3 regions of the Actinoplanes sp. NPDC023801 genome follow, and region 1 is predicted to be linked to each of the others. Evidence: riboswitches for the same ligand, from Rfam matches in the RefSeq annotation. Region 1 holds a riboswitch; each other region holds the start of a gene.
What was found. A riboswitch is a leader RNA that binds a small molecule or an ion and turns the genes downstream of it on or off. The one in region 1 is predicted to bind cyclic di-AMP.
Positions count from the first base shown of each region.

Region 2: linked by a shared signal. The riboswitch ahead of AB0G04_RS17830 (transglycosylase family protein) and the one ahead of AB0G04_RS35835 (C40 family peptidase) in region 1 are both predicted to bind cyclic di-AMP.
Region 3: linked by a shared signal. The riboswitch ahead of AB0G04_RS21545 (hypothetical protein) and the one ahead of AB0G04_RS35835 (C40 family peptidase) in region 1 are both predicted to bind cyclic di-AMP.

Region 1 covers NZ_JBFAAI010000030.1:2,673-13,123, forward strand. The annotation lists gene AB0G04_RS35790 (ABC transporter ATP-binding protein) at 3-740, opposite strand; gene AB0G04_RS35795 (PadR family transcriptional regulator) at 746-1,369, opposite strand; gene AB0G04_RS35800 (phosphatase PAP2 family protein) at 1,782-2,414, opposite strand; gene AB0G04_RS35805 (MFS transporter) at 2,569-3,720, shown strand; gene AB0G04_RS35810 (alcohol dehydrogenase catalytic domain-containing protein) at 3,739-4,746, shown strand; partial or broken gene AB0G04_RS35815 (DUF1801 domain-containing protein) at 4,835-4,969, opposite strand; gene AB0G04_RS35820 (carbon-nitrogen hydrolase family protein) at 5,112-5,945, shown strand; gene AB0G04_RS35825 (alpha/beta hydrolase) at 5,901-6,776, opposite strand; gene AB0G04_RS35830 (hypothetical protein) at 6,871-7,308, shown strand; cyclic di-AMP (ydaO/yuaA leader) riboswitch at 7,650-7,773, shown strand; gene AB0G04_RS35835 (C40 family peptidase) at 7,780-8,355, shown strand; gene AB0G04_RS35840 (bifunctional diguanylate cyclase/phosphodiesterase) at 8,449-10,392, opposite strand.
Region 2 covers NZ_JBFAAI010000008.1:255,612-266,062, reverse strand. The annotation lists gene AB0G04_RS17860 (hypothetical protein) at 1-233, shown strand, start outside; gene AB0G04_RS17855 (rhamnogalacturonan lyase B N-terminal domain-containing protein) at 412-2,052, opposite strand; gene AB0G04_RS17850 (aspartate/glutamate racemase family protein) at 2,123-2,767, opposite strand; gene AB0G04_RS17845 (crosslink repair DNA glycosylase YcaQ family protein) at 2,764-3,852, opposite strand; gene AB0G04_RS17840 (GNAT family N-acetyltransferase) at 3,870-4,475, opposite strand; gene AB0G04_RS17835 (saccharopine dehydrogenase NADP-binding domain-containing protein) at 4,690-5,877, opposite strand; cyclic di-AMP (ydaO/yuaA leader) riboswitch at 6,113-6,286, shown strand; gene AB0G04_RS17830 (transglycosylase family protein) at 6,286-6,840, shown strand; tRNA gene AB0G04_RS17825 (tRNA-Arg) at 6,852-6,924, opposite strand; gene AB0G04_RS17820 (peroxidase family protein) at 7,002-7,400, opposite strand; gene AB0G04_RS17815 (response regulator transcription factor) at 7,717-8,376, shown strand; gene AB0G04_RS17810 (ATP-binding protein) at 8,380-9,444, shown strand; gene alr (alanine racemase) at 9,363-10,451, opposite strand, start outside.
Region 3 covers NZ_JBFAAI010000011.1:218,819-229,269, forward strand. The annotation lists gene AB0G04_RS21540 (glycoside hydrolase family 65 protein) at 1-2,041, shown strand, start outside; gene AB0G04_RS21545 (hypothetical protein) at 2,100-3,122, opposite strand; cyclic di-AMP (ydaO/yuaA leader) riboswitch at 3,127-3,260, opposite strand; cyclic di-AMP (ydaO/yuaA leader) riboswitch at 3,467-3,683, shown strand; gene AB0G04_RS21550 (hypothetical protein) at 3,682-4,716, shown strand; gene AB0G04_RS21555 (ABC transporter ATP-binding protein) at 4,778-5,548, opposite strand; gene AB0G04_RS21560 (ABC transporter permease) at 5,541-6,437, opposite strand; gene AB0G04_RS21565 (TetR/AcrR family transcriptional regulator) at 6,624-7,223, shown strand; gene AB0G04_RS21570 (Atu4866 domain-containing protein) at 7,341-7,712, shown strand; gene AB0G04_RS21575 (hypothetical protein) at 7,764-8,324, shown strand; gene AB0G04_RS21580 (cysteine dioxygenase family protein) at 8,329-8,784, opposite strand; gene AB0G04_RS21585 (neprosin family prolyl endopeptidase) at 9,136-10,260, shown strand; gene AB0G04_RS21590 (sigma-70 family RNA polymerase sigma factor) at 10,410-10,451, shown strand, end outside.

The DNA.
Region 1 (10,451 bases):
GATCAGTCCTCCAGCCCGGCGAGCGCACCCAGCCGGCCGGTGGAGCCACCGGTCAGCCGGGTCTCGTCGACGATCACGCCGTCCCGCATGGTCAGCAGCCGGTCCGCGGTCGCCGCGATGCGCGCGTCGTGAGTCACGATGATCAGTGTCTGGCCGGCCGCGTGCAGGTCGTCGAAGAGCCGCAGGACGTCCAGGGTGGCGGCGCTGTCCAGGTTGCCGGTCGGCTCGTCGGCAAGCACCACGGCCGGCTCGTTGACCAGCGCACGGGCCACCGCGACCCGCTGCCGTTGTCCGCCGGAGAGCTCCGACGGGAGCGCACCGGCCCGGTCACCGAGCCCGACCCGGTCCAGCAGTTCCCCGGCGCGGCGCCGGGACTCGCGCGGGGACCGGCCGGCCAGCAGGGCGGACAGCTCCACGTTCTCCACCGCGGTCAGCTCCTCCATCAGGTGGAACGCCTGGAAGACGAACCCGATGGCGGACCGCCGCAACTGGGCCAGCGCCTTCTCCCCCAGCCCGTCGATCCGGGCACCGTCGAGCCACACCTCACCGCCGGACGGCCGGTCCAGCCCGCCGAGCAGATGCAGCAGCGTCGACTTGCCGCAGCCGCTCGGCCCCATCACCGCCACGGTCTCGCCGCGTGCCACGTCCACATCCACGCCGTCGACGGCGCGCAGCAGGCCCGCCCCCCGGCCGTACTCCTTGCGCAGCCCCGACGCACGAACCAGCGACGTCCCCGTCATGGTGCTCACGATCCACTCCTTCGTAGCGTCCAATGTCTGTCGCAGACCTCCAGCCAGTGCAGATCCGCCTGGAGGCGGAGCACGACGCCCTCCAGCAGCAGGGCGGCCCGCGAACCGGCCGGTTCGGCGAGCACGGCCCGCTGCGCGTCCCGCAGCCGGCGCAGCAGTTCACGGCGTTGCGTGTCGACAACGGTCAGCGGATCGGCGAGCCCCGCCGCCGCGGCCGCCACCAGCTTGAGGTGGAATTCCGCTAGATCCGGCCGCGGCCAGCTGACCTCGGAGATCCACTCGGCGACGCGTTGCTGCCCGTCGGCGGTCAGCGAGTAGACCTTGCGGTCGCCCCGGTCGCCCCGGTCGCCCCGGTCGCCCCGGTCGCCCCGGTCGCCCCGGTCGGCCCGGTCGCCCCGGTCGGCCCGGTCACCGCGCCGCTCCTGGACGTCGCCGTCCGGCCGGTCGTCGGCCTCCACGGCCAGCAGTCCCGCTCTTTCCAAGCGAGTCAGCGTCACGTAGATCTGGCCGGCGTTCATCCCGTCACCCAGCGGGCCCAGCGCGTCTCGCAGGCGAGCACGCAGCTCATACCCGTGGGACGGCTCCTTGGCCAGCATCGCGAGGACCACTTCCTGACGCATGACATCCCCTAACCGTTATCCATATAGATAACGGTTATCCCCAGCCGGGTCAAGTCCGGAGAACGACGCCTGCGGGTCGTAGACGCCACCCGAAGCGCCGGCCCGGTCCGGCGGCGCGAGGTATTACGCGTCGTCGGCCGGCCCGGTCCATGGACCGGACGACACGGCGGCGTCCGCGGGGAGGTGAGCCGGAAGGCGGTCGATTCAGGAGCAGCACGGTCGGGATGCTCCGGCGGTGAGCGGCAAGATCCCCGTCCCTCCGGACACCTGCTGGCTGGGCGTAGCGCGGGTACCAGAGTCAGCGCAGCGCGGGTGCGGGAGTCAGCGCAGCTCGAATATCGGAGCTAGCGCGGCGCAGAACCCGAGTCAGCGCGGCGCGGGAAACAGAGTCAGCGCGGCGCGGGAACGGCAGTCAGCGCAGCGCGGGGTAGAGCAGGCCGGTGGCGCAGGCGCCGACCAGGGCTCCGGCGAGCACCTGCGCCGCGGTGTGGTCCCGCAGGTGGACGCGGGACCAGCCGACCGCCGCCGCCAGCGGCCAGGTGAACAGCAACGCCCAGCCGAAGACGACGGTGAAGGTGACCGCCGTGCCGGCTGCCACGAGCGAGTGGACGGAGATCTTCCAGTGGGCCAGCAGGGTGATGGGGGTGGCCACCACCAGCGCCGCGGCCATGCACGCGATCAGGGCGAGCAGGTCCCGCGGCGCACCGGCGGCGGCGAGGGCGAGCGTGCCGGAGGCGGTGGAACCGAGACATACCAGCATCGGCAGGGTTCGCTGCTCCCGGACTCCGACGTGCCGATCGGTCCACGAACCGCGGCGGACGCCGTGCAGGATGTAGGCGATCGGCAGGAAGCTGGCCGCGGCCGCCGCGATGACGCCCATCACGAGCGCCGACATCGGTGACTCCGCGGACGCCCAGGCCACCGCGAAGAGAACCACGGCAACCAGTACCGCGGGCGACAGGATCTCGGTGAACAGTCGCGCGGCCCGGTCGGCCGGCCCGACCCGCCCGGCGGCCGTGACTCGCTCGGTGCTCGACGTCGCCATGGCGTCGATCATCGCAAATCGCCGTGCCCGGCCACCGGAGCAGTCCACTGCCGCTCCTCCGCTACGCGCCCAGCGAAACCGGGCCCGCACCCCGCCGGGCGTACGCCAGGGGGAATTTGACCTTGGGAAGCGTGCCGTAAGAGGCTCTCCCCTGATGAAGCGCCTACTTCCGGCTGCGACGATCTTTCTCGTTGCCCTCTGCCTGCGGCCCGCGATCACCGCCGTGGGTCCGCTTCTCCCGCAGATCAGTGCGGCGGAAGGGCTCGGCGAGACCGCTCAGGGGCTGCTCGGGGCGCTGCCGTTGCTGGCGTTCGCGCTCGTCTCGCCGCAGGTGCATCGGCTGTCCGGCCGGCTCGGGATGGAACGGGCGGTGCTGGTGGCGCTGCTGGTCCTCGCCGCCGGGACGCTGGTCCGGTCGTATTCGCCGGATGCGGGCCTGTGGACCGGAACCCTGCTGATCGGGTGTGCGATCGCGGTGGGCAACGTGCTGGTGCCGGCGATCGTCAAGCGCGATTACGCGGCCGACGTGTCGCGGGCCACCGGTTTCTACACCGCCTTCATCACCGTGTCCGCGGCGCTGGCCTCGGCGGTCGCGGTTCCCGTGGCGGACGCCGTGGACTGGCGGCTCTCGCTGGCGCTGTGGGGTGGACTGGCGCTGGTCGTCGCGGCGGCCTGGACCCCCCGGGCGGGAGGGCCGGTGACGGCCGAGCCGGGCGGGCCGCGGAGTGACGTGGCGGTGTGGCGGCAGCCTCGGGCGTGGCTGGTCACGGCGTTCATGGGGTTGCAGTCGACGTGCTTCTACGTGCTGGTGACGTGGCTGCCGACGATCGAGATCGCCGATGGGGTACCGGAGCGGACCGCCGGCGTGCACCTGTTCCTGTTCCAGGGGATGGGCATTCTCGGCGGCCTGGCGATTCCGGTGCTGCTGCGGGAGCCGGAGCGCCGGTCGCTGGGGGCGGTCGTGGCAAGTCTTCCGGTCATCGTCGCGGTGGGCGGACTGCTGGTGGCGCCCGGGGCGGCGGTGCTGTGGGCGGGAGTCGCCGGGCTGGGACAGGGCGCCGCGCTGGTCACGGCGCTGACGTTGATCAGCCTGGGCGGGCGTACGCCGGCCGAGACCACCCGGCTGTCGGGGATGGCACAGTCGCTCGGTTATCTGCTGGCCGCCGCCGGGCCGGTCGCCGCCGGGGTGCTGGCCGAGCGGACCGGGGCGTGGCGGGCCGCCCTCGTCATGGTCGTCGCGCTGGGGGTGCTGCAGGCCGTGGCCGGGCTGGCGGCCGGTCGCGTACCGCGGGAGGCCCGGGTCTGAGGCCCTAGGATCGCGATCATGATGCGCGCGTTGGTGCTCACCGGCCCCGGCAAGGCCGAGGTCAGGCAGGTCCCGGTGCCGGTCGCCGGCCCCGGCCAGGTGGTGGTCCAGGTGGAGCGGGCCGGGGTGTGCGGCACCGATGTGGAGCTGTTCACCGGCGAGATGAGCTACCTGCACAGCGGCGTCTCGTCCTATCCGCTGCGGCCCGGTCACGAATGGTCGGGGACGGTCCGTGCGGTGGGCCCCGGCGTGGACGACTCCTGGGCGGGCCGGCGGGTCACCGGCGACACGATGATCGGTTGCGGTCACTGCCCTCGCTGCCGGGCCGGTCGCCACCATGTCTGCCCGCATCGGCACGAGCTGGGCATCCGGGACGGTCTCGCGGGCGCGCTGGCCGAGTGGCTGGCGTTCCCGGCCGCCTACCTGCACGGGCTGCCGGACACCGTGGACGCCACCGCCGGCGCGCTGGTCGAGCCGGCGGGGAACGCGCAGCGCTGCGTCGACGCGGCCGGCCTGGCGCCCGGTGAACGGCTGCTCGTCCTGGGTACCGGCACGATCGGCCTGCTCACAGCGATGCTTGCGCGGGGCCGGGGCCTCGAGGTGCATCTGCTCGGCCAGGAGCTCGACTTCGCCCGGTCGCTGGGTTTCGAACGGTCCTGGACCCGCGACTCCCTGCCGGAGCTGGCCTGGGACGCCGTGGTGGACGCCACCAACGCGCCGTCGATGCCGGCACTCGCGGTGAGCCTGGTGGAGCCCGGTCGTCGCGTGGTCTATATCGGTCTCTCGGGTACTCCCAGCCTGATCGACACGCGTGACGTGGTGCTGAAGGACGTGACCGCCGTCGGGATTCTCGGCGCCTCCGCGGGCCTGGCCCCGGCGATCGCCGCGTTCGCGTCCGGGGCCGTCGATCCGCGTCCGCTCGTCGCCGCGACCGTTCCTCTCGAGGCGGCCGCCGCGGTGCTGGCCGGCGATCGTTCCATGACCGCGGGGCCGGGACCCAAAATCCTCGTCGATCCCGCGGCCTGAGTCCCGCCGATCACGGCCGGCCGGGCGCGCGGACACGCGGGCCCGTCGAACCAGCCGTACCGTGAACGTGCTGCCCTCGCCGGGAGCGTCGTTCGTCGGCCGCGGCCTTGTCAGCGCTCTTCGACCGGCGTGCCTGCGACCTCACCTCCGCCGCGCGGTCCTTGACGGCGGCGCGCTCGGCCTCCGAGAGGGCGTCCTTGCTGGATCTCGAGGCTGGGCTCACTGCCGTCCACCCCTTCGTCGTCGTCGACAGCGTCCCGATCAAGCTAACGGAGATCCCGCGGCCTCCCCTTCTTCATTCCTGACCGATGACGGGTCACCTCCGGTGCGCGAGGGGTGGTGCACCGGTACGACAGGATGTTCCCGTGCAGCTCGATGTCTTGATCGCTCAGGTGCCCGCCGTGTGGGACATGGACGCCAATCTGGCGGCGCTCCGGCAGGTCCTCACCGGCAGCCGGCCCGGTGAGGTGGTCCTGCTCCCGGAGGGTGCGCTGTCCGGCTACGGCGACGATCTGGTGCTGCCGGATCCGGACCGATTGCGGGAGGTCGTCGCGGCGGCGGCACGGCTCGCCGATGAGCATCGGGTCCACCTTCTCTGCGGCTCGCTGCTGCCCGGCGACGACGGCTGGTACAACGCCGCCCTGTACCTCTCCCCCGGCAACCCACCCCGGGTCTACCGCAAGATCAACCTGGCGATGAACGAACGGGACCGTCTGCGACCGGGTGACCACCTGCCGACCTTCGACATCAACGGCGTGACTGCCGCCGTACAGCTGTGTCGTGAGATTCGTTTCCCCGAGCAGTGGCAGCACCTGGCCGCCTCCGGCGCGAGGTTCTTCGCCTATCTCACCAACGCCGCCAATCCACGGGAGCCGGCGGGCGTCTGGCGCAGCCACCTGATCAGCCGCGCCGCCGAGAACCAGCGTTTCGTCCTGGCCGCCAACATCCCGCACCCCGACCAGCACTGCCCCAGCCTGATCGTGTCACCGCGCGGTGAGGTGCTGGCCGAGTTGCCGATGGGCCGGCCCGGAACGCTGCGGCACACGATCGACCTGACCGAGACCAGCGACTGGTACCTCGAGCAGCGCCGCCAGGACGTCGTGGCCGTGCGATACCGCGACGGCGGCGGCGCGGCCATGCCCGTGACGGCCGGTTCAGAGCCGGATCAGGTCGGCTACCTCCTCGGGCAGACCGGGTGAGGTCAAGACGTGGCCCATTCCCGGCACGATCTGCAGCACCGCGCCCGGGATCGCGGCGGCCAGGGCCTGCCCGTGACGGAGCGGGAACACCGGGTCCTGGTCACCGTGGACGATCGTGGCCGGCGCGGTGATGGACGACAGTGGGGCGTGCAGGTCGGGGGTGTCCACATACGCGGCCCGGTCGTGGTTGGCCGCGGCCGCCGGGTCGGTGGCCCGTGACAGCGCCAGCTCCAGCATCGCCCGGGCGGCCTGCTCGTCGTACGGCCGGACGGGCCCGTTGAAGACCTTGAACAGGGCCACATCGGACTCCCCGCCCGGTGGTAGCCCGGCGGCCAGATGCGCCAGGAACGCCGGTGCCGGCGGCGGCAGATCATCGGGGTCGGGTGGCAGCCCGGCCTGCGCCCGTGTCGTTGCCGGCCTCGGATCACGACCCATCGGCGTGCTCGACATCACCGTCAAGGACCGCACCCGGTCCGGCGCGTGCACGCCCAGCCACTGTGCGATGACACCGCCCAGCGAGGCCCCGGCCACATGGGCGGCCGCAAGTCCGTAACCGTCCAGTACGGCCAGACAGTCGCGCGCCATGTCTCCGATCGTGTACGGATGGGCGTCGAAGTCGACGACGCTGGACCGCCCGGTGTCCCGATGGTCGAATCGGATCACCTGGACCCCGCGCTCGACCAGCCGGCCGACCAGCGCATCGGGGCAGCTGATCCCCTGAGCGGCCGACCCCATGATCATCAGAACGGCCGGAAGCCCGGGATCCCCGGCCCGCTCGGTCCAGATCCGCAGCGGCCCGGAGGGGACGAATCGCTCGTGTGCGTCGACCATGGCGGCACGGTAGCCGCTGCCCGACGTCCGGCGCCGGTATTTACCGCGCGGTGCGGCCCTGTCACGGATCACCCGCCTGTGTCGTCGTACAGCCATGACGATCAGAGCGAAACAATGGGCCATCGGGCTGCTGGCGATCTCGGCAGCGGTCGTCGGCGTCTGGGCGGCGGCGTTCCCGCTGTCCTTCTACACGGATTTCCCGGCGCCGGGCCGTCGTTGGGTGTCGTCCCTCGGGCCGTACAACGAGCACCTGGTCCGTGATGTGGGTGGCCTCTATCTGGCGCTGCTCGTGCTCAGCGTGTGGGCGTGGCGACGGCCCACCCCGTCGTCGCTGCGCGTGGCGGGCGGTGCGTGGCTGATCTTCGGAGCCGAGCATTTCCTCTGGCACGTGCTGCATCTGGACGGGCTGTCCGCCATCGACAAGGCCGGCAACGTGGTGGCACTCGGGGGCGTGCTCGTGCTCGCGGTCCTGCTGGTACTGCCCGGCAGAGCGGTTCCCGCCTCCGAGACTGTTGCGTCACAGGCCGTTTAACCCCCGGGGGGTATGCGAACAGGGAGTGACGGCTCGGGTCTTCAGTGTTCCCTTTCACAGATCATTCTCACCACGGAGTAACCGGTGATGAGCACAGCGTTCCCATAAACCTCGCAGTGGTCTTCCAAACCGGACATGCCCCGGTATGCCAATTACGCTGCGTCACCGGCGGGGCGGGCCGGCACCGTCACGGGCCGCGCTATCAAGGATGAGCGGCGGGCACCTGCTCGCCGGTCGTGCCGAACGGACCACGCCGAGCCCTGCCCCGGTCCGGCGGCACGAACCGCATGACCAGTCATGAGGCAATCGGGGGCAGGGACGGGGGAACCACACATCGGCCCTCGACCGGTACGCCGTCCGCGGCGGCCCGGCCGGAGGGCCTCGGGGTGAAGCCGCTACCGCGGCCGGGCAAACCTTCGCGCCCGAATCCGACAGCTAACCTCGCAGGCGTGCCGGAGGGAATACTTCACCGTGCGCGTAAGCACCTCGAGCCGGCCCGCCCGTACCCTGGGAGCCGGCACTGTCGCCCTGTCCGTTGGTCTCGGCCTTCTCACCGGCGGACTCGGCACACCACGAGCGGCCACCGCCGCCCCCCAGACGTCGAACGTCGCCGCCACCTGGGCATTGCCCCAGACCGGCGCCGCGATGAGCCGGGCCACCGTCACCGTCCGGATCGCCACCGCCAAAGCACAGGCGGCGGGCACCCGGGTCGTGACCGAGGCAGCCCGGCACAAGGGCAAGAAGTACAAGTTCGGCGCGGCCGGCCCCAAGCGGTTCGACTGCTCCGGCTTCACGCTCTACGTCTACAAGAAGGCAGCCGGCAAGAAGCTGCCGCACAAGGCCAATCTGCAGCAGCGATACGGCAAGGCCGTGGCCAAGTCGAACAAGCGCCCGGGTGACCTGATCATCATCCGCAAGGGCTCGCGCGGCACGCACGCCGGCATCTACGCCGGCGGCGGCAAGATGTGGTCGGCACCGCGGACCGGCAAGACGGTCAGCAAGCAGAAGATCTGGAGCAAGAGCTACGTCGTCCGGCGCCTGGTCTGACCCGGACAGCGGATGCCGCCCGTACCCGGCCACGTCGGCGGGTACGGGCGGCATCGTTGCGGAGGGGGCCCGGTGCTGTCCGGCGAGGGCGGATCACGCCGCCACGGTGGCGGGCCGCCCGATGAGGGCGCTCAGGGCGGCGGCCGTCATGGGACGGGCGAGGTGGTACCCCTGCGCGAGGTCGCAGCCGATCTCACGCAGGGCGTTCATCGTCTCCTCGTCCTCGATGCCCTCGGCCACGACCCGGAGACCGAGGGTGTGCCCCAGCTCGGCGGTGGAGGCCACCAGGGCGAGGCTGCCGGGGTCGGTCGCGATGTCCTTGACGAAGGACCGGTCGATCTTGAGCTCGTCGAGCGGCAGCAGCCGCAGGTACGTCATCGACGAGTATCCGGTCCCGTAGTCGTCGATGGAGGTCTTCACGCCGAGTGCGCGGATGCGTTCCAGGGTCTCGATCGCCGTGCCGGGGTCGTTCATGATGCTGTGCTCGGTGACCTCGATACACAGCTGGTCGCCGGGGACACCGGTCTCGTGCAGGAGCGCGGCGACCCGGTCCGGGAACGCGGTGTCCAGCAGGGTCCGGGTGGAGATATTGACGGCGACCGGGATCCGGTGGCCGGCGTCGAGCCACTCGCGTGCCTGCGTCAGGGCCTGGGTCAGCACCTGGTGGGTGAACCGGTGGATCAGGGTGGTGGCTTCCAGCACGGGGATGAACTCGCCGGGCGAGATGGCCCCCTTGGCCGGGTGGGACCAGCGGGCGAGCGCTTCCACTCCGGCCAGCTCACCCGTACCGATATCGATCTTGGGTTGGTAGTGGAGGGTGATCTCGTCGCCGGTGTCCAGGGCCCGGCGCAGGTCACCGAGCAGGGTCAGCCGGGCACTGCTGTCGTCGTCGGTGTGGCCGGCGGCGAACCGGCGGAATCCGAGGTGCTCCCGCTTGGCACGGTTCATGGCGGTGTCGGCGTGCCGTAACACCGTCGGCACGTCCTCCCCGGGCCCGGCCGTGGCAGCGCCGATGCTGACCTCGAGGTCGATGGTGAGATCGTCGATGATGAACGGGTCGCCGAAGGCACCGGTCAGCCGGGCCGCGACGTCCTCGCCGGCGCCCGGATCGGTGTCGTACAGCAGTACGGCGAACTCGTCGCCGCCGAGCCGGGCGACGAAGTCGTGCTCCCGGACCGAGGCCCGCAGACGCCGGCTGACGTGGGTGAGCAGCAGGTCGCCGGTGCGGTGGCCGAGCTGCTCGTTGACGTCACGGAAGCCGTCGAGGTTGGCCACCAGCACGGTGACCCGCCCCCGCCCGGCCCGGTCCCTGCGGCGGCGGTGGCTGGCGGCCTCGGCGAGTGTGCGGCAGGTCCGGGTGGTGAAGGCGTTACGGTTCGGCAGCAGGGTCAGCGGGTCCGTGGCGGCGGTGGCCTCCACCTGACGCCGGTGCGCCCGCGCGGCGTATCCGAACAACAGCAGCACCGCCAGACTGACGACGAACGCCAGACCGTTGCGCCACAGCAGCTGATGCGACTCGCGCTGCCCGGCCGCCTGCCGGGCGGCGTGCTCGGCCTGGTGCTGCCGCTGCTTGGCCAGCACCATCGACATGATGGTCGTGGCGGCGGGTTCGATCGAGTCCTCCAGGGTCGACTCGGCGGTCTCCACGTCGCCGAGATCCAGGGCCCTCAGGTAGGAGGCGATGTCCGGCCGCAGACTGCGGTGCGCCTGCACGAGCGCGGACGTGAGCCGCGGGTCGTCGGTGTCGACCTCGGCCATGTGTTCCATGGCCCGGTGCGCCTGCTCATGAACGTCGGGAACCTGAGCGCGCTCCTCACCGCCGGGTTCGCGCAGCGACGCCTGGATCAGCGCCATCTCCCAGCTGACCAGCTGGGCGGCGTTCTGGTAGGCATCGGTGTCGGCGCTGTCGTCGGCGAGCTGATCCACGATGCCGGCCTGGCGCCAGCTTCCGGACACCGCGAAACCCGACAGGCCGGCCAGCAGGACAGCGAGCAACCCGACCAGCCACCACGAGGCCATCCGCGCCGAGCCCACCATCACCTCCCGATAGAGTCACCTCGTCAGTAACATCGGCAGCCGATGGTGGGACATGACGT
Region 2 (10,451 bases), on a different contig from region 1:
CGGGCCGCTGGCAGCGCACCGTCATCCAGCGTCACACGGGCGGCAAGTGGAAGAACTACCTCGCCGGGTACTTTCCGCTGGACCGGTACGGGCACTCGTACGTGCGGTTCGCCGGAACCTACAAGGCGGGTACGAAGTGGCGGGTCCGGTCCGAGTACATCTGGAGCGGCAGCGGCGACAACCTGAACGCCAGCACCTACGGCGCCTGGACGTACTTCACCTACACGAAGTGAGTGCTCCGGGCCTACGACATCGGGGTTGAGAAAGGCGGACCGGTCATGGTGACCGGCCCGCCTTTTGCGGCTGGAAATCACCGCTGTCTCAGCCGCGCTGAGGCAGCGGTGGTGTCCAGCCGGGGGTACCGGACCGGCCGTGCTGCCTGGCGGGACGGCACGGCCGGTCCGGAGCCGATCAGGCGGGGTCGAGGGCCAGTGCGTCGAAGACGAAGTTCGGGCTGAGGAACGTCTCGCCGCTGCTCCCGCTCACCACCGAGATCGACAGGGTGTTGGCGCCGGCCTTGAGGGCACTCGCCGGGATCGTGAAGGTGTACGTGGTGTTGTTGCCGCGCCACGTGCCGCGGGTGACGCCACGCGAGTTGAGGTTCGCCGGGGTGGGTGACGCCGAGGCCGGCGAGGTGTAGCCGCCGATCGCGACGGCGGGGCGGCCACCGGCGAAGTTGGAGGTGGTGGCGATGCGCAGCTTGACGCCGTTCGCCGGAACCGAGGTCAGATCGAAGCTGAGCGCGGCCGGTGAGTTGACCGACTTGAACTCGGCCATCGGGAACTTCGCGGCACCGTTCGCGACGCTGTAGGAGCTCGCTTTCCACGCCGACATCCGGCTGTCCGACGGGTGCATCGTCTCGATCTTGTCGGCGTTCAGGAAGCCCGCGGGGGTGCCGTCGAAGGTGCCCAGCTGGAAGAGCTTGCCCGCGGCGGGCACGCTGCCGGTCATGCTCAGCGACGTGGTCGCGCCGGCCGTCACGGTGATCGTCTTCGGGGCGCCGACGGCAAGCTCACCGGCGTACAGGGTGGCGGTGTAGGTGCCCGGCTTGACGTGGCCGATCACGAACTGCCCGCTCTTCACCTGCCCCCAGTACTGACCGTTCGGGCCGGCCAGGGCCACGGTGGCCCGCAGCCCGTTCCACGTGCCGGACGCGGTGCCGCTGACCCCGCCACGCTGCGCGTTGGAGAGCATCCCGGGAATGAACGACGCCAGGAAGTCCATGCTGCGAGCGGTGGGCGCCTGGCCGTCGGTGAGGGCCAGCGCGTACGGCCCGTGCAGCCCCAGTCGCAGCGCCTCGGTCTGCTGGTGCCCGCTGAACATGTAGTGCGTGATGTTGACCGCGCTGCCGGTGTCGTTGACCTCGATGTCCCGGAAGAACGGGCCACCCGAGGACATGTCGGTGTACGCGGGCAGGATGAACGCGCCGTGCCCGGTGCCACTGGCGCCGAACGGCTTCTGCGCGACGAGCCGCTGCGAGCTGTAGAACTTCGACGCCGTCCGGCCGGCGGAGTTCGCGAAGACGTCCGAGCCCTCGACCGTGGTGGTGAGACCGCCGGTCCTGGCCGCGGCCGGCGAGTTGGTCAGCACCGACGGCTTGAGCCGGGAGATGAAACGGGCCTCGCCGGGGTTGAGCGCCTTGGTGATGCTCGTGGCCAGGTAGACCGTGTTGTCGCCTCTGCGGGCGAAGTAGTACTGGGTCACGCCGATCGACGTGTTCGCCACGCTCACCAGGATCGAACTGCCGCTGTTGAACGTCTTGCTGGTCACGGTCGCGGACGACCAGCCGGACTGGAACTGGCCGGCGGCCTGCCCGGACGCGGCGAGCTCGGTGCCGTTGTGCTTCAGCGAGGTCATGTTGCCGTTGGTGCCGTTGATCTTGAACGTCAGGCCGGTGCCGGTGTCGAAGCTGACGTTCGCGGCCGCGTTCGCCCACGGCTGGCCGAAGCCGAGCAGACCCGCGCCGGCCAGGACCGCCGCGGAGGCGAGCCCGGCCGCCAGTGCCTTGCGGCGGCTGCGGGAAGCGGGGCGACGGTGTGAGGGGATTGACATGCGACCACCTATACGAGTCGGGGGGACATCGCATATGTGGCCGCCGGACGGTAAAAGGTTGCTCGCGATCTCAGAAAGTTTCCGGCCGTGCGGCCATGCCGCGGCCCTTCCGCACCGCCTCCGCGACGGCGGCCCGCGGGCTGGTCAGAACCGGGATCCCGGGCAGCAGTGCTGCCGCCCCGGCCATGCTGGCCTGGGCGAACACGATCACGTCGGTGTCCGCGGCGATCATCCGGACGTGTCCGGCGATCTCCTCGTGGTACGCGGTCAGGTCATCGGCCTCGAAGTGCCGCCAGGCCGCGAGGCAAGGCGACCGGATCAGCGTCACGGGCCGCCCGGCGGTCTGCCGCAGCAGATCGAGGGTCGGCTCCAGAGTGGACTCGACGGTGGCGACGACGGCGATCCGGTCGCCCGCCGCGACTGCGGCCTCGGCCATCGGACGGTCGAGACGCAGCACCGGCACGTCGCCGGACATCGCCTCGGCGTCGGCGCCGATCGTCGAGCAGGTGCACACGATCAGGTCCGCTCCCGCGGCGACCAGTTCCTCCAGCCGCTTCGCCAGGTCCGGCGCCGATCCGGTTCGACGGGCGTCGGCGAGCAGTTTCTCGTCCACCAGGTGGAGATCGTGCAGTCCCGGCGGCGCCAGCTCGGCGAACAGGGTCCGGAACGTCGCGACGTGCACCTCGGCCGTGTGCAGGAACCCGATCACGGTCATTCGTGGATCACCCTCGCCTCCGGGACGCCCCGTGCACGGGCGACCTGAGCGGCCTCCTGCTCGAGCCGGGCCGCCGTCATCTTCTCGAACGCGGTCACCGTGAGGTCGACCCGTTTACGCCCGGACATCTTCGCCCGCCACACCCCGTTGATCTCGCCGTCGACGAGCAGCACCCCCGGATTGCCGAGAATCCGCCACACCGCCTTCTGCCGTTCCCGGTCCGGCACCAGCAGGTCCCGGTCCCGGGCCTGCAGCAGCGGGTCCATCGCCGGCAGCCAGCGCACCCCGCGTGGCGCCGGCGCCGACTCGAGCAGATCGACGGCCGTGTCGGGCAGCCAGGCGCGACGGCCGTCCACCCGGACCTCGGTGAGGCCCTCGGCCGGCCACACCGTTTTGATCACCGTGGTGGTGCTGCCCAGGTATTTCGCCACCTCGGCCGGACCGGCCGGCCCGAGGAAACGCAGGTATGTCCCGATCAGCCGGTCGACGCCACGGTTGGCGGCCGGGATCGGCGGTGGATCGGGCAGCGGGCCGATGGCCGCGTCCTTCCCGCGGGAGAGCACCTCCACACCACCGGCCAGACCGGCGTGCTGCCACACGTTCCCGGCCACGTGACGGGCCCCGCAGGACCTGCAGTCGTACGTCAGCTCGGCCGGCACCCGCCGGCTGACCTCGGTGCTCGCCGCACCGCGCGGGATGGGCCCGGTGAGGACCTCGCGGAACGCCTCGGCGGTCGCGGTGAAGGCCCGGACACCGAGCCGGGCAGCGTCGGGGATCTGGGCGCTCCTGATCCGGGCCGCCGCGTCGTCGTCGCTGACCGGCCACAGCTGCCCGGTCAGATCGGCGAGGTCGGAGCGGCGGTGCAGGTGCGGCGCACCACGCGCGGCCCAGACGGTGACCAGACGGTCGTCGTCCGGTTCGGCGGTGGTGCGGGCGGCCAGCGCGACCCGCGTCGAGTCGGGGGTGTACTCCTGCACGCCGAGGTCGAGCAGGGGCAGGTCACCGGGGCGGTCGCCGGAGCGGTCGGCCAGGCCCTGTGCGGCGATCCGGTACGCCATCACGCGTGCGCGATCCACGTCGATCATCGGCACTCCCTCCGTGGTCACCGCCGACCGTACCGCCGGGAGGCGACGTTTTTGCGGCGATCATCCTGCGGGTCGGACCGGCTTTCCAGGTGTTCCCAGGTGTCCAGGGTGGCCGGCCCGTACGGCCCGTCCTGCTCGATGGGCGGCTCGGCGGCCGGACGGTAACCGCACCGGCGGGCCACCGAAGTGCTCGCCGAGTTACCCCGGTCGATCCGCAGCAGCAGCCGTCGCAGCCGGAGCGTGTCGAAGGCGTACCCGGTGAGCAGCGACAGCGCGGCCGACGCCAGACCCCGGCGACGAAAGGGCCGGCCGACCAGGTAGCCCAGCTCGGCCTCGGGCAGCCCGGAACGGACGTTGAAGAGCAGCACCTCGCCGAGCGGCCGGCCACCGTCCGCGGTGATCGCCAGTTGGATGCGGCTGCCGCCGATGCGGCCCTGATGGGCACGCCGCAGATAGGCGAGCCCCGCCTCGACGTCGAACGGGGAGGGCATCAGCGTCCAGCGGGCGATGTCCGGCTCGTCGAGCAGCGCGACCAGGTCGTCGAGATCTTCCCCACGCCATTCCCGCAGCACGACGCCGGGGCCCGCCAGCCTCAGCGGGTAGGGCAGCGGGCTGATGGTCACCTTTCCAATCGTGCCGGTAAGACCGGCTTTGGTGCTAGTGGCGACCGGCCGGAAAGCCTGCACGATTCCTTACCGTCAACCGGTCGGATCACGGACACCCTTTCGGGCGGCAAAATCGCACCATGTCGGCACCGATGGGCGCGGACGAGCACTGGGCCCGGCGCCGCGTTCAGCGGCCCGAAGCATTGGCACGTCTTCCACGTGGTGGCCCGGGCTAGATCCGCTGGGCGGTGATCTCCAGTCCGGCGGCGCGCAGCCGGTCGACGAGTGCGTCGCCGATGCCGGTCGCCGGAGTGAGCACGCCACCGCCGATCTTCGGCAGCCGATCGCGGTCGAACACCAGCGCCAGAGCGGATTCGCCGAGCATGACGGCCGTCGCGGCGTACCCCGGATCGCCCTTGGCCTTGACCCGCGCCCGGTAGCGTGCCCCGGTTGTCGTCGTCGTGACGATGTCCATGGTGAAGTGTCCGTTGCGCTGGACGTCCTCGCTCGGCCCGGCGCCCGGTGCCGGCAGGACACGATCCAGGACGAACCGCAGCGGCGGCACCGCGAAGCCGACGACCAGGGCGCTCAGTGCGGTCTTGAGGGCCGCGGCGGCGAACGCGTTCTTGACCCGCATCACCTCGCGATAGCGGAACCGGCGGCCGTACGCCCAGCCGCGCAGCGCGTTGCTGCGCCGGACGACCCGGGTGTTGTAGGACGCCATCACGAACGGCGCGAGGTGGCCGCGGAGACCGGGGTCCACATCCGAGGCCGGCATGCTGGGCATGTCCGGCTGGCGGCCGAGGTCCGGCTCGGACCCGCGGTCGGGGCTGAGCGAGTACGGGCTGGCACCGATCCGCCGCAGCCGGGAGTCCTTCTTCATCACGTCGACCTGGTGGCGCATCGAGTCGATGGTGCCGCCGCTGAAACCGCCGCGCAGGTGGGTGACGACCAGTGTGGTGTCGGTGAGTTCGCCTTCGCCGTCCGCCGCCACCTGCGCATGCAGGACGTGCACTCCGATGTCGGACGGAATCGAGTCGAAGCCGCAGGAGTGCACGATCCGGGCTCCGGTGCGCCGGGCGGTCTCATGGTTCTCGTCGATGCTGTCCCGTGCGAAGAGCACCTCACCGGTGAGGTCCACGTAGTCGGTGCCGGTTTCGGCGCAGACGCGGGCCAGCAGCTTGCCGTACTTCGCGTACGGCCCGACGGTGGTCACCACCACGCGGGTGCGGGCGGCCATCGTGGTCAGCGCCTGCTCGTCGTCCGCGTCGGCGATCACGACGGGCAGGTTCAGTCCCAGACGCTCGAGTTTCTCCGCGGATCGACCGGCCAATGCGATCCGGGTGCCCTCCGGCGCGTGTCCGGTGAGGTGCCGCGCCACGAGCGCGCCGACGAAACCCGAGGCGCCGTAAACGATCACGTCAAATTCCTGCGGTTGATCGTCCGTGCCGGATGATTCGCTCGCGAGCTCGCTCATGGCTGCCGATTGTGCACCCTCGGTGGAGGGTTGGGAACCCGGTGCGCCGCGCCGAAACCAGCGCAATATCCACACAAAGGAAGATCAAAGCCGCTAATTTGTGACTTACAACTCCATTGCCGCGTCTCGCGTTACCTCGGAGCGCGGCAAGTCGCAGCCCGCGAGAAGGCGGGCACCGTGGCCGGAAACGCCGAGTCCAGCCGTCGGCCACGGTTCAACGAAACCCAGGCATGGAGCGGGGGACCCAAGAGTTCCTCGGCGCTACGGCGCCTCGGGGTGAAGCCGCCGACGGCGGCCGGGCACCTCTGCCCGAACCCGACAGCTGACCTCGTAGGCGTGGAGGAAAAGCTCATGGTTCAGATTCGTCAGCAGCTCCACCGCGCGGTCGGCCTGATGGCCGCGAGCCTCGCCGGAAGTGTGGCCCTGGCCGGGCCCGCCGAACCGGCGGCTGCCTCGATCAACTGGGATGCCATCGCACGATGCGAGTCCGGGGGCAACTGGAGCATCAACACCGGGAACGGCTACTACGGGGGACTGCAGTTCAGCCGGAGCACGTGGCGGGCCTACGGCGGTACGAGGTACGCGAGCACCGCGAACCGGGCCACCAGGTCCGAACAGATCCAGATCGCCGAACGGGTGCTGCGCGGTCAGGGACTGGGAGCGTGGCCGCACTGCGGCCGGCGCAACGCGTTCAAGGCGGCGTCCCGCGGCAGTGTGCGGTCGGTGTCGTCGAACCGGACGACAAGGGCCTCCGGCGGCACCTACGTCGTCCGGCGTGGCGACACGCTGGCCCGGATCGCGGCGCGGCACGACGTCCGGGGTGGGTGGCGAGCCCTTTACCGGACGAACGCGCACGTCCTGCACAGCCCGCACCACCTGCGGGTGGGGCAGCGCTTGAAGCTTTAGAAGTGCAGAAGTGGGCCCGGCGCGATTTGAACGCGCGACCTACCGCTTAGGAGGCGGTTGCTCTATCCACTGAGCTACGAGCCCGACGTTGCTGAGGGTACCAGCAGCCGGGGCCCGGATCGGCGCGGCCGACCCGGGCCCCGGCAAGAACCGGCGGTTGATCAGGCGAGGTCGAAACGGTCCAGGTTCGCGACCTTGACCCGCGCCTTGACGAAGTCGGTGACCAGCTTCTCCTTGGCGTCGTCGCTGCCGTGGACCTCGGCCTGCGCGCGCAGCACCGAGTTCGACCCGAAGATCAGGTCGGCCCGGGTGGCGGTCCACCTGACCTCACTGGTCCGGCGGTCACGGCCCTCGAAGGTCTCACCGTCGGGGTCGGTCGCCGACCAGGTGATGCCGAGGTCGAGCAGGTTGACGAAGAAGTCGTTGGTCAGCACGCCCGGGGTGCCGGTGAAGACGCCGTGCGGGCCGGTGCCGTGGGTCTTGCCGAAGGTGTGGCCGCCGGCGATGAGCGCCACGGTCTCCTCGTCGTTCATGCCCATCCGGCCGAACGTGTCACGGATGTCCCGGTGCGAAGCGCTGCTCGCCGGAGCCTCCGCCGCCGCGGCCGTCGAAGGTCCGGTAGGTGCCGGCGCTGTGCCACGCCATCCGGATCATGAGCGGCCGTAGTGGCCGAAGTCGGCGGGCCACCAGTCCTGCGAGTCGGAGTCCTCCGGGTAGCGAGCGATCAGCCGGCGTGAAGTCTGCACTGCTTTTCTGGAATGAGTAAAGAAAACGAGACGCCGGTGATCGTGGCCACGCGATGGATACCGCCGGGTTGCCTCCGGGTCGTTATCGTGGCTGCCGGATCAGTGCTGCCATCGACGGGGGTTACACAACGTGCGGGTGTTGGTGGCAGATGACGAGCGGATCCTCGCCGACACCGTGGCGGACGGGCTACGGCAGTTCGCGATGGCGGTCGACGTCGTCTACGACGGTGACAGTGCGTTACAGCGCATGAGCGTCAATCGGTACGACGTGGCGATCCTGGACCGCGACATGCCGGGCGTCACCGGCGACGAGGTGTGCACCCGGGCCGTCGACTCGGGCACCGCGACGCGCCTGCTCCTGCTGACCGCCGCCGCCGGGATCCGCGACCGGGTCGAAGGGCTCGGCCTCGGCGCCGACGACTACCTGACCAAGCCGTTCGCGTTCGCCGAGCTGGTGGCCCGGGTGCAGGCGCTGGCCCGGCGTTCGGCGGCGCCGCTGAAACCGGTGCTGGAACAGGACGGGGTGCTGCTCGACACGACCCGGCACTTCGCCTCACGGGACGGGCTGACCCTCAACCTCACGCCGAAGGAGTTCGCCGTGCTCCGGGTGCTCCTGCGCGCCGGCGGACAGGTCGTCAGCGCCGAGGAACTGCTCGAACAGGCCTGGGACGAGAACGCCGACCCGTTCACCAACTCGGTCCGCGTCACGATCATGACGTTGCGCAAGAAGCTCGGCGAGCCGCCGGTCATCCACACCGTGCCGCGCGTGGGTTACCGGCTGGGACGGTGACGGGTGCTCGCCCCGAGCCGGCGGGCCATGGTCGTCTGCGCGACCGCCTTCCTGGCCGGCGTCACGGCGCCGGGCCTCCTGGAGGTGCTGCTGCGCCGGCTGCGGACCGCCGGAGCGGTGGTGTGCGGACCGGGCCCCGAACGCTCCGCGGTCTGCGAGGCGGTCGCCCGGCACGACGGCTGGCAGATCATGGCGGCGCTCGTGGTGACCTTCCTGGCCCTGCTCGTGGTGGCCCGGACCGCGGCACGCTGGACGCTCCAGCCGTTCCGCCAGCTGGTGCCGGCGATCACGAGTGTCGGGCCGCAGAACCTCGGATACCGGATCAACCCCGGCGACGGTGACGACGAGATCGTCGTACTGTCCCGCGCCATCGACACGATGATGGACCGGATCGCGATGGGGTACGAGTCGCAGCGGCACTTCGCGGCCAACGCGGCGCACGAGTTGCGTACCCCGCTGGCCGTGCAGCGCACCCTGATCGAGGTCGGCCTCGGGCGCGCCACCACACCGGACAAACTGGACCTGGTCACGGCGCAGCTGCTGCAGACCAACGAGCGCAACGAACGCCTGATCGAGGGGCTGCTCGTGCTCAGTGAATGCGACCGCGGCCTGACCGCACGGGTACCGCTGCGACTGGACACGATCGTCGGCTCCATTCTCGACGATCACGAGGCGCGGGCCGCCGAGGCCGAGGTGACGATCATCCGCTCGCTCGCGCCGAGAGTGGTCCGCGGCGAGCGGGTGCTACTCGAACGCCTGGTCACCAACCTGATCCAGAACGCCGTCAAGTACAACAGGGCCGGCGGCACGATCGAGGTGACGGTCGGTGCGCGCCCCGCGCTGACCGTCGTCAACACCGGCGACGACGTCCCGAAGGAGGCGGTCGTCGGACTGTTCGAGCCGTTCCGCCGCCTCTCCGGGACACGGATCGACCACAGCGGTGGCGCCGGCCTCGGCCTCGCCATCGTGCGGGCGATCACCCGGGCTCACGACGGGGTCATCTCCGCGCACTCCACCGGCCGGGACGGGTTGCGGGTCGAGGTCTCGTTCGGTGACTCCACCGAGTAATGGAACCGCGGCACCCGCGTGCCGATGCCGGTGAGGATCTCGTGCGGGTTCGTCTCCGCCCACACGGCCCACTCGGCGACGGTCGGCTCCCCTCCCTCCCCGGAACCGAAGATCACCACCCGGTCGCCGGCCACCACCGGGTGGTCACCGACGTCGACCACCACCTGGTCCATGGCGACCCGGCCGACGATCGGGCAGCGCATCCCGCCGATCGACACCCAGCCCCGCCCGCCGGTGCGCCGCGGGACGCCGTCGGCATAGCCGGCCGGGACCAGGGCGAGCGTGGTGTCCCGGTCGGTGACGTGCTCGGGGCCGTAGGACACCCCCGTGCCCGGGCCGACCCGCTTGGTCAGGATGACCGTCGACTCCAGGGTCATGGCCGGACGCAGCCCGAAGGTCTTCCCGGGTACCGGTTCGACGCCGTAGAGGGCGATGCCGGGCCGGACCAGATCGAAGTGGGCCGCCGGCAGGTGCAGGGCCGCCGCCGAGTTGGCCAGATGGATCAGAGGCGGGCTGACGTCCGCGGAACGGGCCTTGGCACGGACCCGCTCGAACGTCGCCAGCTGCCGGTGCAGGCCCGGGTCGGCCAGGTCCTCGGCGTGGGCCAGATGCGACCACACGGCACGGATCTCGACCAGGCCCGCGGTCCGGAGGCGTACGGCCTTCTCGATCAGCTCGGGCCACTCCGCCTCGGTGGCGCCGCCGCGGGACAGACCGGTGTCGGCCTTCAGGTGCACCGACGCCGGCCGGCCCACCCGTTTGGCCGCCCGGCCGAGAGCCTCCAGGGCCTCGACCGAGGAGGCCGACACGTCGACATCGGCGAGCAGGGCGTCGTCCATCGACTCGAACGGGGCGTACAACCACATCAGGATCGGCGCCGTGAGCCCGGCCGACCGCAGTTCCAGCGCTTCCCGCAGGGAGGTGACGCCGAGCCAGGACGCGCCGTGGGCGAGTGTCGCCTCGGCGACCCGGACCGCGCCGTGGCCGAAGCCGTCGGCCTTGACCAC
Region 3 (10,451 bases), on a different contig from region 1:
CTCCCACGAACGCTGCCTCGACCTGCGGGCCGGCACCCTGGAACGGGTCGTCGAGTGGGTGTCCCCGTCAGGGCAGGGCGTCCGGGTACGGACCGTGCGGCTGGTCTCGTTCACCCAGCGGGCCATCGTGGCGTTCCTCTACGAGGTCGAGCCGCTGGACACCTCCGCCCGGCTGATCCTGCAGTCGGAGCTGGTCGCCAACGAGCAGCTGCCGCCGATGAGCAAGGACCCGCGGGTGGCCGCGGTGCTGGACCGCCCGTTGCAGGGCGAGGAGATGCTGGAGCAGCCCACCGGCGGCATCCTGGTCCACCGCACCAAGGCCAGTGACCTGCGGATGGCCGCGGCCATGGAGCACTCGGCGGAGACGCCGGGCCGGCACGCCATCACCACCGAGGGCCACCCCGACTGGTTGCGCACCACGGTGGCCTGCCGCCTGGAGCCCGGCCAGAAGCTGCGGGTCGTCAAGCTCGCGGCGTACGGCTGGTCCAGCATCCGCTCACTGCCCGCACTGCGTGACCAGGTCGGCGCGGCCCTCGCCAGCGCCCGCCTGGACGGCTGGGAGGGCCTGGTCCAGCAGCAGCGGGACTACCTGGACGCGTTCTGGGACCACTCCGACGTCAAGGTGGAGGGCGACCCGGAGGTGCAGCAGGCGGTCCGCTTCGGGCTGTTCCACACGCTGCAGGCCGGCGCCCGGGCCGAACAGCGCCCGATCGGCTCCAAGGGCCTCACCGGGCCGGGCTACGACGGTCACACGTTCTGGGACGCCGAGACGTTCGTGCTGCCGGCCCTGACCTACACCCAGCCCTCCGCGGCGGCCGACGTGCTGCGCTGGCGGCACTCGACGCTTGACCTGGCGCGGGAGCGGGCGCAGACACTCGGCCTGCAGGGCGCCGCGTTCCCGTGGCGGACCATCCGCGGCCAGGAGTGCTCCGGCTACTGGCCGGCCGGCACGGCAGGGTTCCACATCGCGGCCGACATCGCCGATGCGGTCCGTCGTTACGTGCAGGCCACCGGCGACTACGACTTCGAGCGGGAGGTCGGCCTGGAGCTGCTGGTGGAGACCGCACGGCTGTGGCGTTCGCTGGGGCACCACGACCGGCACGGGCGCTTCCACATCGACGGCGTGACCGGGCCGGACGAGTACACCGCCGTGGTGAACGACAACATCTACACCAACCTGATGGCCCAGCAGAACCTGATGACCGCGGTCGAGGCCTGCAAGCGGCACCCCGACCTGGCCCGCAGGCTGGGTGTGGACGACGAGGAGGCGGCGTCGTGGCGGGACGCGGCGGCTGCCGTGCACATCCCGTACGACAAGGAGCTCGGCGTCCACCAGCAGTGCGAGGGCTTCACCCGGCTCCAGGAGTGGGACTTCGAGAACACCCCGCCGGAGGGGTACCCGCTGCTGCTGAACTTCCCGTACTTCGACCTGTACCGCAAGCAGGTGATCAAGCAGGCCGACCTGGTCATGGCGATGTACATCCGGGGTGACGCGTTCACGCCCGAGGAGAAGGCACGCAACTTCGCCTACTACGACGCCCGGACCGTACGGGATTCGTCGCTCTCCGCCTGCATCCAGGCCGTTCTGGCGGCCGAGACCGGGCACCTCGAGCTGGCCCACGACTACCTGGGCGAGGCCGCCCTGATGGACCTGCACGACCTGCACCAGAACGCCCGGGACGGCGTCCACGTGGCGTCCCTGGCCGGTACCTGGATCTCGCTGGTCGCCGGCCTCGGTGGCATGCGTGACTTCAACGGTCAGCTGAGCTTCGCCCCGCGCCTGCCCAGCCGCATCAACAACCTGGAGTTCTCGCTGCTCTGGCGCGGCCTGCGGCTGCGCGTGAACGTGACCTCCGACGAGGTCACGTACTCGCTGCGCAACGGTGGCGGCCAGGCCCGCCTCACCCTGCTGCATCACGGCAAGGAGCTGGAGGTGACCCAGGTACGCCCGGTGACCATGCCGATCCCGGCCGGGGTGCCGGCCGGCCCGGCACCGGCTCAGCCGCACGGGCGGGCGCCGGTGCGTCGCGCGGTGCACTGAGCACGGACGAAAGAAGGCCCGCCCCCTTCCCGGGGGCGGGCCTTCTCGCTGTCTGCCGTTAAAGCATGGAGACGTGTACGTGGTCAGTGTGCGCACTGGCCCCGTGGTAGTCGCTCCAGCCGTTGGCCGGGAACCAGATCTTCCGATTCCAGATCACGTAGTAGATGCCGAGCCGGTCGCCGTTACGAACCAGGAACGCCATCAAGTCGTTGCCGTACTTGAATTCCTTGTCCGTGTCGTAGCTGGAGAAGCCGCTCTTCTGAAGGGACCAGTCGCAGGCCCGGCCCTTCGGGTGTTCGTAGGGGCCACCGGGCCGGTAGCAACCGACGAACATGTTGAAGCCGGCCTTCTTGGTCTCCTTGTACATGTGCAGGGTGCGCTTGGTCACACAGCCGCCGGTGGTGGGGTCCTTCTCGGTGCAGCCCTCGGAGGAGAAGCCGCCGCTGGAGTTGCGCGGCGCCGGAGCCGCGTCCGGCGAGTCGGCAACCACGAAGCCCTTGGTGACACCCTTGCCACCGACCAGCGCGAACGCGTCCGCGGCCTGGTCCTTCTGCTTCTTCATCAGCGCGGCGTCCTGCTGCTGCTGCTTGACCTCGGCATCGAGACGCTTCTTGCTCTCAGTGATGGTCCGGACGGCCTGGTTGAGTTCGTTCAACTTGGCGTCGTGCAGCCGGTTGATCTCCTCGAGCGAGACCGCCTTCTCCATGAAGTTGGTCGACGAGTTCGATTTCAGCAGGTAGCTGACGGTGCTGAGATTGCCCGTCATGTACTGCTGCTTGGCGATCTGATCGACCTCAGGGATCAGCGCGTTGCGCCGGGCCTCGGCCTGCTTGATCTGATTGGCCAGCTGCGTCTGCGTCTTCGTGGACTTCTCCACGGCCGCCTTGGCAGCGACATATCGCCGGTTTGTGGATTCGATCACATCGGAGAGAAGCGCGTCGTCATCCTGCTCCTGCTCTTGAGCAGTGGTCGAGGAACCGCCGGGCTCGGCCGAGGCCGGAGACGAGGGCGCCATGAGCATCACGGCAGCCGCCAGCGGTGCCAGGGCAAGAATCAGCCACCGGCGGGGACTTGCGGTCATCAACAGTTCCTTCCGTGTCACCGCCGACCGAGTTAGCTGACGGGTTCGGGACGGAAGCAATCCCTACCGCAAACTGCGGATACACCCCAGTGACCTGGTTCCCCGGCTCGCCTTTCGGCGATTGGGCGGCGGCCTGCCGGCAACTCGGGGGCGGTGCCGTCCTGGCAGGACCGGCGGTCAGCTTACCCGAGATATCGCCGTGGATCAGACCCGAGGAACGGCGAAAAGTGTTACCGATCAACGACTTTCCGTAATTCTGTCACCGTTCGTGTCGGGGTCATTGCCAGCTGTGCGAGAACTGTCGATCTGTCGATCGAGTAGGTATGGTCGGTGCGGTTCCCGTATGGGTGCCGCCGCCTAATCGCCGTAAATGGCGAGCCGGGGATCCAATGATGTGACTTATTCGCGACGGTGCGGACGCCGTCACCGACCCGCCGGGAGCGAAGCTCGGGGCAGGTCGTGAACAAGCCGCATTCCCGGGGTGAATCCGCGCACAGCGGTAGGGATTTCCTTCGTCCCGAACCCGTCAGCTAACCCGGCCGGCGGCCGACGGAAGGAAATGCCTGTGCAGCAGAACACTGCGCGGCGATTAGCGGCGTTGCTGGCGCTGCTCGTCGCCGCGTGCGGACTGGCCGTTGCCCCGACGCCGGCCACCGCGGCCCCCCGGTTGTTCGCCGCCCCCGGCGACTCAGGTGACGACGGTGAGGGCGGATCCGCCTCCCTGATCGACAAGCTCGAGAAGGCCTCCAAGGGCTTCGTCGAGGCCAAGGCCAAGCTGAAGACGTCCAAGGAGCAGCAGGCCAAGCTGACCGCCGAGCTCAAGCGGCTGGACGCCGCCCTGGGCCCGCAGCAGCAGGCGCTGGACGAGATGGCGGCCCAGGCGTACGCCACCGGCCGGGCCGGCCCGATGGCCGCTCTGATCAACTCCAGCAGCCCCGAGGGCTTCCTGGACAAGGCCGAGACACTGGCCGTCGTCGCGGCCGACCAGAACCGCGCGATCCAGGATCTGAAGACCACCCGGGAAACCCAGCAGAAGGCCAAGAGCGCGATCGACATCGCCATCAAGGACCAGCAGAAGCAGGTCACCGTGATGGCGAAGCAGAAGCAGCAGGCCGAGGCCGCGCTGAAGGCCGCGAACCAGGGTGACGACGCCGGTTCATCGTCCGACGGCGGCGGCAGCGCCGACGCGGCGCCGGGCCCGGGGGGCGGCGGTTGCAGCGAGACCGACCCGACCGGGACGGGCGGCTGCGTCACCCCGACCCTCCTGCACGCCTACAAGGAGGCCCGTGCCGACGGGTTCACCCGGTTCACCAAGTGCTGGCGCACCCAGAACAGCGGTGAGCACCCCAAGGGCCGGGCCTGCGACTTCTCGTCCGAGAAGGGCACGTTCGGCGGGGATGCCACCGGAGCCGACAAGACGTACGGCGATCGGCTGGCGAACTACTTCATCAACAACGCCGACGATCTCAACGTGCTCTACGTGATCTGGTACCGCCGGATCTGGCTGCCGAGCAGTGGCTGGAAGTCGTACAGCGGGGCGGGCGGCGACCCGTCCAGCGACCACACCAACCACGTGCATCTGTCGGTCAACTAGCAGCGCACACGAATGGCGCGCACCGCTGACCCAGCGGGGCGCGCCATTCGTATGAGGTCGCCTACCGGCGGGAGAAGGCCTCGTACTCCTTCATCACATCGGCGGTCGGGCCGTCGGCGCGGATCTCGCCGGCCTCCAGCCAGATGCACCGCTCACAGGTGTCCCGGATCGACTGCTCGCTGTGGCTGACCAGGAAGACCGTGCCGGCCTCGCGGCGAAGCTGGCGGACCCGCTCCTCGCTGCGCTTGCGGAACTTGGCGTCACCGGTGGCCAGCGCCTCGTCGATCAGCAGCACGTCGTGCTTCTTCGCGGCGGCGATGGAGAACCGCAGGCGGGCCGACATGCCGGACGAGTAGGTCCGCATCGGCAGGGTGGAGAAGTCGCCCTTGTCGTTGATGCCGGAGAACTCGATGATCTCGTCCTTGCGGGCCTTCACCTCGGCCGGCGTCATACCCATCGCGAGGCAGCCCAGCTCGACGTTGCGGTCACCGGGCAGCTCGTTCATCAGGGCCGCGTTGACGCCCAGCAGCGAGGGCTGCCCGGCCGCGTAGATCGCGCCACGGGACACCGGCAGGAGCCCGGCCACCGCCCGCAGCAGCGTCGACTTGCCCGAGCCGTTGGTGCCGATCAGGCCGATCGCCTCGCCCTTGTAGGCGACGAAGCTGACGCCCTTGACCGCGTGCACCTCGCGGATGTTCGCGTTCTTGCCGCGGGTGGCGAGACGCTTGAAGCTGGCGACCGGGCTGGTGCTGCCCGCCCCGGCCTGGTGGATCTTGTAGATGATGTGGGCGTCGTCGGCGACGACGGTGGGGACGCGCTCGTTGTCAGCCACGGCCGTAACCCTTCTCTCCGCGCCAGAAGTAGACGTAACCGCCGATGCCGACGACAGCCGCCCAGAGCGTCGCCTGGATCCACAGCACGGCTGGAGGGTTGGCCAGGGGTGCGCCCTCGAGCAGCGCGTGGCGCATCAGCTCGATGAAGATCAGCATCGGGTTCGCCTCGACCACCTGGAGCTGCCAGCCGGACAGCACGTTCCGGAACATGGTCACCGGGTAGAGCACGGCCGAGCCGTACAGCCAGAACCGCATGATGAACGGGACCAGCTGGCGGATGTCGCGGAACTTGGAGCCGTAGCGCGCCATGAACAGGCCCAGGCCGGTGTTGAAGACCGACTGCAGGAGCAGGGCCGGCAGGACGAGCAGCCACTCGAGGGTGAGCGGCTCCCCGGTCACCAGCACGATGCCCATCAGCACGACGAGGGCGACGATGAAGTTCCGGGTCTCGACCACTACGGCGGACAGCGGCAGGCTGGCCCGTGGGAAGTGCAACGCCCGGATCAGGCCCAGGTTGCCGACGATGGTGTTCTGCCCGGTCTGGACCACCGACTGGGTGAACTGGAAGACGAAGACCCCGACACACAGGTACGCGATGAAGTTGTCCATGCCGCGGTCGGCCTGGAGCACCAAGCCGAAGATCACGTAGTAGACCGCGGCGTTGATGATCGGCGTCAGCACCTGCCACACCGCGCCCAGCTTGGTGTTGCCGAGTGCCGAGGTCATCTTGGCGCTGGCATGGGCTGCGATGAAGTGCCGGTAGGCCCAGAGCTGCCGGGTGTACTCCGGGAGGCTGGGAAGCCGTCCGGAGGCGCTCAGGCCGTTACGCCGGGCCAGCTCCTTGAGGGAGAGCCCGGCGTCGGCCGAGGCGACCGCCGTCTCTGTCATGGGGTGGTGCTCCGATCTGGTCGGCCCTTCGGGCGCGGCGGGATCCGATGCCTGATGCGAGGACACAGAAGCAGCATGACAGGCTCCCGGCCGTGCCGATGGAACGGGTTCGTATCGACGTGGCTGTGACGGTAGCTGACCAAACGGCGGAACGCAACCGTTACGTCGTAGCGCTATAGTGACTGTGTGGCGACAATCAAGCGCGCACCTGCCGGAGCGGCGGTGCTCCGAGGCGACATCACCGTGGCGATCCGTAACGCGGTCATGAGCGAGCTGGCGGAGGTGGGTTACGGCAGGCTGTCCATCGAAGCGGTGGCCCGTCGTGCCGGCGTCGGCAAGACCGCGATCTACCGTCGATGGAGCAACAAGCTCGAGATGGTAATGGAGATAATCTCGGCTGTCGCCGAACGGAAGGTTCCACTTCCGGACACCGGAAGTTTCTCCGGCGACCTCGCACTGCTCCTTCTGATCGTCAGCACGGCGCTCAAGCACCGGATGGCCTCGCAGATCATCCCGGACCTGATGGCCGAGGCGGCCCGCAACCCGCAGATCGCGGAGACGTTGCAGCGGGCCCTGCGGACCCATCAGCAGGCGGTCGGGGAGAAGCTGATCGGTCAGGCCGTGGCCCGGGGCGAGCTTCCCGAGGGCACCGACCCGGACGTGGCCGTCGACCTGATCCTCGGCCCGCTCTACTGGCGCCTGGCCGTGGCCCGCCAGCCGATCGAGGACGACTACCTGGAGAAGTTCACCGTCGCGGTCACCGCGGCGCTGAAGGCCACCGCCTGACCCTCCGCACCCTTGCGGGCACCGGTTCGCTCCCTTTTGCAACTCAGAAGTCCAGGGACGCAAGCCGGTGCTGCCGACCGGAGAGGCCGACCCCCGACCCCTCCGGAGCCGGAGACCATGGCCACCACCTGTGAACACCGCGTCGACTTCACCGTGCTCGACGCCGCCTCCATCCTCGCGATCGCCCTGGGCGGTACGACGAGCTCGTACGCCGGTCCGGGTGCCCTCCACCCACCAGCGGTGACCGGCGCGGCCGTCATCGGCGCGTGGCGCAGCCAGGACGGTGCGGTCAAGCTGCAGCTGCGCCGGGACGGCACGTACGCCGGTGAGGTGTCCGGGCGGCGTCAGGCGGCCCGGGGCACCTACCTGGTGGAGGGGGAGTCCGTCGTGCTGCGCGACGACTCCGGCCTGCAGACCGCTGTGCTCGTGCACGACGGCGAGCTGGAGATGGCCGGGCACCGGCTGCTCCCGGCCGCCTCGGCGAACTAAGGAGCCGCTTCGGCGGGCCGATCGGTAGGGGACACCGAACCGGGGGGACGTATGCGGCACACCAGGATCGCGCTCGCGCTGGCGACGGCAACGCTGTCGCTCAGTGGCTGCGCGGCGTTCGGCCTCGGCGGGCCGGCGGACGGCGAGTCCGCGACGGCTGCCGAGGGGAGGCAGTGGATCGTGGTGGACGCGGGCAAGGCGACGCCGTCGCCGACTGAGACGACCGGCAAGCCGGCGGTGACGCCCGAGGTGTCGCTCTCCATGCCGGCGCCGGATCCGAGCTGTACGAAGATCTGGCCGCGTACCGAGCCGGTGATGATCCCGGTCGAGGTGACGCCGGGGGCCGGTGCGCTGACCGTGGAGTGGCCGGCCCAGGGCCTGTCCGACTACCGGGTCGCGGCGGTTCTCCAGGAGCTGGTCACCGGTCCGCAGCCGGAGCCGGAGTGGAAGCCGGTGCCGCCCGGCAAGGGCTGCTCGGTGAGCACCACGATCAGCGGTCTGACTCCTGGTGAGGCCTACATCGTGTGGCTGGACGCGCCGAACACCGGCCGTGAGGTGGACGGTACCCGCTACCTCTACAGCGGTCGTTCGGGCGTGGTGTACCCGCGGTAGGCGGTCACCACTGGGCGCCGGCGAGCTCCACGGTCAGGACCTCGAGGCCGGACGGGCGGAGGCGGTACTTGGTCATCCTGGTCAGGGCCGGGCCGTAGACGTGCACGCTCACCGCGGGCCGGGCTGAGCGGTTCTCGATCCGGTGGATGTGGTGGCTTCCGAAGCGGCGGCCGGCACCCTCGCCGAGTTCCCGCGAGACGACTCGGGCCGTTCCGCCGCTCACCGAGACGGTGTCCTCGACCAGCGTGCCGCTGTGCAGGTGGAACGCCCCGGCTGAGCCGCCGTGGTCGTGGATCTCGGTGCTCTGGCCGGGTAGCCAGGTGAGCAGCCAGACCTCGTAGTCGTCGGTGAGGGTGAGCCGGTGGTACCAGCGCTCGACCGGATCGAAGCGGGGCGCGACGGGCCAGCCGGCGGCCTCGGCCGAGAAGCGCTGAGCGATGGCGAGATGATCGTGCGGCACGGCACTGCCCTCCGAAAGCCTCTACATAACCTATAGACCTAATAGGTTTTACCACATGATCTACGGCGTGTGGGTGGCTTTCCGTCGGATGTCATGAGCTCGAAAGAGGCTTGTCGAACTTTGCCTCTTTCTGGACGTGGTGCGAAAAACTTCGTTGAGGAATCGCGCGAATACGCTGCGTTGATTAATCCGGTCGATGTGTCACCGAATCGGCCTACCCCGATCGGCCGTTCCGCCGAAATACGCTGCTCAGACGGTCCCTGCCGAATAGAGAAGGCTATATGGTGACCAGCGCGCCGGGAACCGGCGCCGGAGGCCCCCCTCCGATGTCCTGACAGCGAGGACGGACACGTGTTGAAGTCACGCCGCGGACTGCTCGCGGCCGGCCTGACCGCCGCCGTGGTCGGCTCCATCGGAGTCGTCTCGACTCTCAACGCGGGCGCGGAACAGATCCCGGAGAGCCCCGCGCCGGCCGTCGCCCCGGCCGACCCGATCGCGGCGGAGCCGGCGGAACCGGCCGAAGCGGCGCCTGAACTGACCCCGCCCGCGAAGCTGCCCTGGGGCCAGCGCCCCGGCAAGGTCCGCACCGGGCGTGACGGCGCCAGCAGTAAGACGCTGAAGGCGGCCGGCCTGGACGCGGCCGCACCGGACGCGACCGGCGAGGAGTACGCGCCGAAGGGCCGCTCCTCCCGCAAGTCCTTCCTCAAGTCGGAGCGGACCAGGGTCATCCCGCCGACCCCACCGGCGGTCAACGCGGCCGCCGACGATCCGAAGGTCTTCTTCCACTACGGCGTCGGCTCACAGGCCGCCGTCACCGAGGGTGCGTACGCCAACTTCACGATCAGCAAGCCGGCGCTGGCCACGGAGGACTACCACACGCTGGCCGAGCTGAGCGTGCAGAAGGGCGACGGCGAGAGCGCCCAGATCGTCGAGGTCGGCTGGAACGTGGACCGGGTCGTCAACGGCGACGACGACCCGCACCTGTTCGTCTTCCACTGGGTCGACGGCAAGCCCAAGTGCTACAACGGCTGCGGCTTCGTGCAGTACAGCAAGAACATCCGCCCCGGCGACACCCTGCCGCAGGACGTGACGAAGCGGTTCGGCATCCAGTACTTCGACAAGGCCTGGTGGATCGCCTACGACTCGGAGTGGGTCGGCTACTTCCCGGCCAGCCAATGGACCGTCGACTTCTCCAAGAGCGAACTGATTCAGTTCTTCGGTGAGGTGGCCTCCCCCAGTGCGACGCCCTGTAGCGACATGGGCAACGGCGTCGAGCCCCTGATCAAGGATGGCGAGAAGAAAGGCGAGCCGGATCCCAAGGCCGCCAAGATCGGCAGCGTGTCCTACCTGAACGGTCCGAAGGTCGACCTGTACGTGCGTCCCGAGGGCGTGGGCGAGAAGATCGAGGACAGGATCTACCCTCCCAACAAGCTGAGCACTCGAACGTTCAGCTTCAGCGGGCCGGGAGCCTGCTGATAATCGATCTTTCCGACGTCGATGCCCGGTCCTCGCAAGGGGCCGGGCATCGACGTTTTTCCGGTTTTCCGGGCCACCTTTGAACCTGTCCACATGCCACGATGTACATCCGGGTGGCCGGGCCGAACCCGAGGGGAGAGCTGGCGCCGATGAAGCGACGGGGAAACCCCGACGAGCAACTGATGACCGCG